DNA from 3 places in the Comamonas sp. GW821-FHT11H03 genome. Region 1 is predicted to be linked to each of the others. Evidence: predicted binding sites of a transcription regulator. Region 1 holds the regulator's gene; each other region holds the start of a gene.
What was found. Region 1 encodes FNR, which switches genes on or off when oxygen is low (the NO sensors DNR and NnrR bind a similar motif). Its sites were predicted from a motif close to TTGATNNNNATCAA; they were not measured.
Positions count from the first base shown of each region.

Region 1 (2,197 bases):
AGTAATAGCAAAGCGACTCACAGAACGGCACATGCACATAAACGGACAGCGGCAAAGCGCGCGAGCCAGAATGCGTCTTGCGCTGCTTGAGTGCCAGTATGTAGTCGTCTGCACCAAAAGCCTCAACAAAACGGTCGGCTGTTGGGAACGATGTGTAGCGTGGGCCGGGGATATCAAAGCGGCTCAGCAACTCAGGCGTGACTGCGGTCATAACTGGGAGTTAGGGTGCGCCCACACTCTGCATGGAGCATATTTCAATGGAAATCAGATCCTGAAAATCATGCCCCAAATAGGCAAAAGCGCATGTTTTGGAACGAATACTGGCAATGTGCCCCAAGGCAATCATCCTGTCCTTGATGAAAATCAAGAGACCTCAAGGCAAGTGCTGCGACAATTTGATCCATCTCATCTTCAACCACGAGGTCAATGACCAGCGCGACTCTCCACTGTGTGTCTGTCTGCGCGGTAGCAAAAGCCCATGAATCTTCAGACCATCAAAGCATCCTGCTCCAACTGCAATCTGCGTGAACTGTGCATGCCCATGGGCCTGGACGATGAACAAATGGAGCGCATTGAAGAGGTTGTGGCCACGCGCCGCAAGATCAAGCGCGGTGGGCTGCTGTTTCGCAATGGCGAAGAGTTCACCTCTCTGTATGCCATTCGAACCGGCTTCTTCAAGACCAGCGTGGCGACCGAAGACGGTCGCGATCAGGTCACAGGCTTTCAGATGGCGGGCGAAATCATTGGTCTGGACGGTATCGTCAACGACCACCACACTTGTGATGCCGTGGCCCTGGAAGACGCCGAGGTCTGTGTCATGCCGTTTGACAAACTGGAGCAGCTCTCGCGCGAGGTCACGGCGCTGCAGAACCATGTGCACAAGGTCATGAGCCGCGAAATCGTGCGCGAGCATGGCGTGATGCTGCTGCTGGGCAGCATGCGTGCCGAAGAGCGCCTGGCGGCTTTTGTGTTGAACCTGGTCCAGCGTCTGTCGGCACGCGGCTTTTCCAAGTCGGAGCTGGTGCTGCGCATGACGCGCGAAGAAATCGGCAGTTACCTGGGCCTCAAGCTCGAGACCGTGAGCCGCACTTTCTCCAAATTTGCAGAGGAAGGCATTGTGGAAGTCAGGCAGCGCCACCTGCGCATTCTGGATACCGAGGCGCTCAAACGCATCGTCAACAGCCAGCAATGCCAGAGCTGAGCCGAGTCAGCAGACGCTCTCAAGACAAAGCCCGCGGACAGCGGGCTTTTTTATCTGGGCGAATTACTCGGGCAGAGGCTCGGAAACGATGCCTCCATTGAGATCGCTGACGGAGCGCCCCAGCATCACCGTCATCGCTCCTCCTATCAGGGTCACGACCCAGAAGGCAAAAAAGGCGACCGTATAGATGGCCTGGCGCGACCAGCCCAGGGGGGAACCAAGCCAGTGCAGATCCAGCGGGTCCACAAAGGCAAAAACCACCATCTCCATGATTGCCGCCGCCAGAAAGGCCGGCCAGACAATCCACATCCAGCGTCGAGCATCCATCCTGATTCTCCTTGGGCTGTGGGCTTGACCATATTTTGCACAAAGGTGATGACCGCTCACGCAGGACTGCGGGCATGCACCATGGCGGGAAACCCTGAATCACTCTCTTTTCAGTAGCACCTTGCGCCATCCGGATAATGAAAAACCATTTACTTCTGCATCAACGTTAGACGGAGCATGCGCAACATGCTCTGATTTTGATATTGGCAACAAAAAAGGCCGCAAAAGCGACCTTGGCGGAGCAAGCACCGGAGCGCTCAGCGATCCAGAGGATGGTCCTTGACTGGAGTGGCCGCATGATTGCGGCCGGTGACTGCAGGGGCCATGCTTTTTTCACTTTCGCTCAGGCGTTGGTTGATTTCAATGCCATGGCGGTAGTAGTCAGGGTCAATCACGGGATCGGGCCTGCTCAGTGCGATGTATGCGGTGACAAAGCCGGCAATCACCACGATCACCGGGCCGGCGATGATGAGCCAGACATGGGCAAACTTCCACCAGGACTTGCCGTCCTCGGGGTGGGTGATCCTGGCCGTTTGCGAGACCTTGGCTTGTGCTGCCGACATGATGAAACCTCTTTACAAAATTCTGGCCACCCAGGCACATAGGGCAAGGTGGCATGGATTGTTGCCGATTGGCTGTGTCCTTGTCCGGCCTCCGTGATGGCTCACG
Region 1 is NZ_JBXARF010000005.1:271,721-273,917, reverse strand. Features, by position in the region: gene hemN (oxygen-independent coproporphyrinogen III oxidase) at 1-211, opposite strand, end outside; gene fnr (fumarate/nitrate reduction transcriptional regulator Fnr) at 479-1,201, shown strand; gene AC1RTQ_RS13670 (hypothetical protein) at 1,265-1,528, opposite strand; gene AC1RTQ_RS13665 (FixH family protein) at 1,786-2,091, opposite strand.

Region 2 (2,197 bases), on a different contig from region 1:
ATGTGAATCAGGCCGTGCATAGCTGGGGCGGTGTGGTGCTGCACGACATCATCAACAACAAGTTTGCGCGCAAGGCCATTGAAAAAGGTGCCGATGGCCTGATCGCCGTGGCAGCCGGTGCTGGCGGCCATGCGGGTGTGAAGAGTCCATTTGCCCTGGTGCAGGAAATTCGCCAATGGTTTGACGGTCCTCTGGCGCTGTCCGGCTCGATTGCCACGGGTGGCTCGATTCTGGCGGCCCAGGCTATGGGTGCGGACTTTGCCTATATCGGATCGGCCTTCATTGCCACGGACGAGGCGCGCGCCGTCGAAGCCTACAAGCAGGCGATCGTCGAGGGCAACTCCGACGACGTGGTCTACAGCAATCTGTTCACAGGCGTGCATGGCAACTATCTGGCGCCTTCGATTCGTGCGGCCGGTCTGGATCCGGAAAACCTGCCTGAATCCGACCCCAGCAAGATGAACTTTGGCGGCGGTGCGCAAAAGGCCTGGAAGGATATCTGGGGCTGCGGCCAGGGCATCGGTGTCATTGACAAGGTGCAGTCCACGGCGGAGCTGGTGGCTCGCCTCAAGCGTGAGTACGCCGACGCCAAGGCAAGCCTGCTGGTTGCCTGAGGCAGTTCACTATCTTTGGTGCCAACGGCGTCTTCGGACGCCGTTTTTTATGGGCAGCTTGCTCGCTTGATGTTGCTCAAGCACGACTTTATCAAGGGTTAACCCTTGTTAAATCACATCGGAATTGATGCGTATCAATGTAGGCCTGGTCCTGCAATTGGCTTTTGCATATCAAGTCATGATGATTGTCAAAAGAAGAGTAGTATTCCGTTAATTTCAGTAAATACTGAAAATTGAGAAATGCAACACACCCCTTCTTCCTCCTCCGACAATCGGACCGATACAGCACATGCCCAGTTGGCGAGCGTCATCCGTCGCCCCAGCGCGGGTGCTGTGTGGCAGGTGTTTGCCGGGCTGATATGGCTGCCGCAGGCAGCCTTGCTGGCCTGGGCTGTGCAACTCATGGCCAATGGTCAGGGCATGGCGGCCGTCTGGCCCATGGCGGCGGGCGTGTTGTTGCTGGGCTTGCTGCGAGCTTGGGCAGAAGGTCATGGCGGCATGCTGGCCAACCGTGCAGCGCGCGCGCAGCTCAGCAGCTTGCGCGCACGGGTGGCGCAGTCGCTGGCTCAGGCATCGCCGCTGGACAAAAGCCGACCAGCCTCGGGTCAGGCCGCCAGCGCCATGGCCGAGCAGGCCGAGGCCATTGTTCCGTGGCTGGCGCGTTACCAGAGCGCGATGTGGCGTGTGCGTCTGCTGCCATTGGTGATTCTGGCTGCCGTGGCCTTGCAGTCATGGGTAGCGGCTCTAATTTTAATGGTTGCCGCGCCGCTGATTCCGCTCTTCATGGCGATCGTGGGCTGGCGTGCCAAGGCGGCCAGCGAAGAGCAGATGCTGCAACTGGGCCATATGAACGCGTTCTTGCTGGACCGCCTGCGCGGCCTGAGCACGCTGCGTGCTCTGCATGCCGTTGAGCTGACGGGCCAGCGGCTGCGTGACCATGCCGAAGACCTGCGCACCCGCACCATGCGCGTGCTGCGCATTGCCTTTCTGTCTTCTGCGGTGCTGGAGCTTTTCTCGGCGCTGGGCGTAGCCATGGTGGCCGTCTACATAGGCTTTCACCTGCTGGGCACGCTGAATTTCGGCGCCTGGGGCGGCAAGCTCGGTCTGGGTCAGGCCATGTTCGTGCTGCTGCTGGCACCGGCATTCTTCGAGCCGCTGCGCGATCTCTCGGCCGTCTGGCATGACAGGGCCGCCGGCGAGGCAGCACTGCAGACCTTGCAGAGCATGCAGGCTCAGTCCGTGCAGATTGTCGGTGCACAGCATCTCGTCGATCCGGTGCTTCCGGTAAAGGCAGCCTTATCGCCTGTCCGGCCTGTGTCCGTCTGCATTACCGACCTTGAGGTTCAGGCGCCGGGCAGCGACTCCCGGCTCGCCCCCCTGTCTTTGCAGATAGAGGCTGGAGAGCATGTGGCGCTGTGGAGTCCCAGCGGCAGCGGCAAGTCCGTGTTGCTGGCGCAGATTGCCGGCCTTTTGCCGGTGCAGCAAGGCCGTATCGAGGTCGATCGCAGAGTGCTCGATGCCCACAGCGCAACGCAGCTGCGCCAGCGCATGGCCTGGCTGGGTCAGCTGCCCCATGTCTTTGC
Region 2 is NZ_JBXARF010000013.1:108,233-110,429, reverse strand. Features, by position in the region: gene AC1RTQ_RS22795 (NAD(P)H-dependent flavin oxidoreductase) at 1-614, shown strand, start outside; gene cydD (thiol reductant ABC exporter subunit CydD) at 855-2,197, shown strand, end outside.
Region 2: a site for FNR is predicted at 739-752, ahead of cydD (thiol reductant ABC exporter subunit CydD). Genes of this name have one in related genera too.

Region 3 (2,197 bases), on a different contig from region 1:
TCCTTCGGCCTGTCCGGATGCAGAGTGAAGAGGGTGCCATGAGCGAGACCTATCGGCCGGGTCCGCCGGAGCTCTGGCCCGACTCCTGGCTGGTTCCGGACTGGCCGGCTCTGCCCGGCGTGCATGCCATCTGCACCTCGCGCGAGGGCGGCGTCAGTCAGGCACCCTGGGGCAGCATGAACCTGGGCGACCATGTGAGCGACAACCCCGCACACGTGAGCCGCAACCGTGAACTGTTCAACGCGGCGCTGCAGGCCCGCACCCCCGGTGCCTGCACGGCGTTCCTGCAGCAGGTGCATGGCGTGGATGTGCTGGAGCTGGATGCCGGCAATGTGCTCGAGTCCAATGGTGCAGCTTTCGACGCGTGTGTGACCGACGATGCTGGCGTGGTCTGCACCGTCATGGTGGCGGACTGTCTGCCCGTGTTGCTGGCCCATGATTCGGGGCTGGTCGTGGGCGCGGCCCATGCGGGCTGGCGCGGTTTGGCCGGCATGCCGCCCGGCAGACAGCCGTCCGAGGGGCCGTTGCCCGGCGGTGTGCTGGAGATGCTTTTCGAGTCTTTTTCCCGCAAAGTACAGGCGCAGCAATCGCTTTCAGCGGCCGACATGAAGCCGTCCCGCATTGCCGCTCGCACCCAGGCCTGGCTAGGCCCGTGCATAGGTCCCGAGTCCTTTGAGGTGGGCTCCGAGGTGCGCGATATCTTCATGGCGCATGACGCCGATGCGGCACGACACTTTGTGCCTGTAGCGGGCAGCAGCACCAAATATCTGGCCGATCTGGCGCAGCTGGCACGTCTGCGGCTTGCTGCATTGGGCATTGCTGCAATCTTCGGCAACGATGGCAGTCTGCCCTGGTGCACGGTCAGCAATGCATCACGTTTCTTCTCGCACCGGCGCGACGCCGTCCGTCTGGGCGGCAGCGGGCGGCTGGCTGCCAGCATCTGGCGCGACGCCTGAGCCTGGGCTGGGGGGCGCTTGTTTTGCAGCTAGTGCTTCCTGTTCCTGTCGGGCTTTGAGGCGGCGCTTTCTGGCCGGCGTGCCCAGTATGTAGAGCACGATGGAAAGCGGCAGCAGACCATAGAGCACAAAGGTGAAAAATGCACCCAGCAGGGTGCCGCCGGGGCTGACGGCCTCGGCGATCGTCATCATCACGACAACGTACATCCAGGCAATGGCAATAAGGTACATGGAGCTTCTGTAATGGGCCAGAAAGCATTCTGGCTCCGGGTTGTTTTGTGTCAAAACAGCTTCATAACGGCGAAATGAAGTCGCTTCTTGTCGGAACTGCCTGGCACATAGGTGACAATGCCGCCGTGTGAGCCGTATTGCAGATTCCGCAAGCGTCCCCAGACCCTGAGATCGCCGGTCGCTTGCCTTGACTAGGATGTAAGCATGAATTTTGACCCGAGCTGGGGCCAGGCTGGCCAATCCATTCAACAATTCTGGCAGGAGCAGTGGGGCAAGAGCCTCCAGACGCTTCAGCAGATGCAGTCCGGTGCTCCCATGGGGCTCAGCGCCATTCCGGGTCTGGGCGCTGCACCCAACCCCTGGGCTTCCATCATGGAGGCTATGCAATCGGCCATGCCCCAGGTGGCGGCCGGCTCGGCTCAGACGGTTCAGTTCGATGCTCCCAAGCTGCAGGGGTTGCAGCAGGAATACCTGCAGTCCGTGCAGTCGCTGGCGGATGCCAAGCAGGTTCAGGACCTGCTGGCCAAGGACAAGCGCTTCGCCAAGCCCGAATGGAGCGCCAATCCCGTTGCATCGATGGCTGCAGCCAACTACCTGCTGGGCAGTCGCATGCTGACCGGTATGGCCGAAGCGGTGCAGGGTGATGAGAAAACACGCAATCGCGTGCGTTTTGCGGTCGAGCAATGGGTGGCGGCCATGGCGCCCAGCAATTTTCTGGCGCTGAACGCCGATGCGCTCAACAAGGTCGTGGAAACCAAGGGCGAGAGCCTGGCTCAGGGCATTGCCAATCTGCTGGCCGACATGCGCCAGGGTCATGTCTCCATGACCGACGAGAGCCTGTTCACCGTGGGCAAGAACGTGGCGACCACCGAAGGCGCGGTGGTTTTCGAGAACGAGCTGTTCCAGCTCATCGAATACAAGCCGCTGACTGCCAAGGTATTCGAGAAGCCTTTTCTGATGGTGCCGCCCTGCATCAACAAGTTCTACATTCTGGACTTGCAACCGGACAA
Region 3 is NZ_JBXARF010000003.1:155,834-158,030, forward strand. Features, by position in the region: gene maiA (maleylacetoacetate isomerase) at 1-28, shown strand, start outside; gene AC1RTQ_RS09070 (purine nucleoside phosphorylase YfiH/LACC1 family protein) at 39-956, shown strand; gene AC1RTQ_RS09075 (hypothetical protein) at 873-1,187, opposite strand; gene AC1RTQ_RS09080 (PHA/PHB synthase family protein) at 1,392-2,197, shown strand, end outside.
Region 3: a site for FNR is predicted at 1,228-1,241, ahead of AC1RTQ_RS09080 (PHA/PHB synthase family protein). Genes of this name have one in related genera too.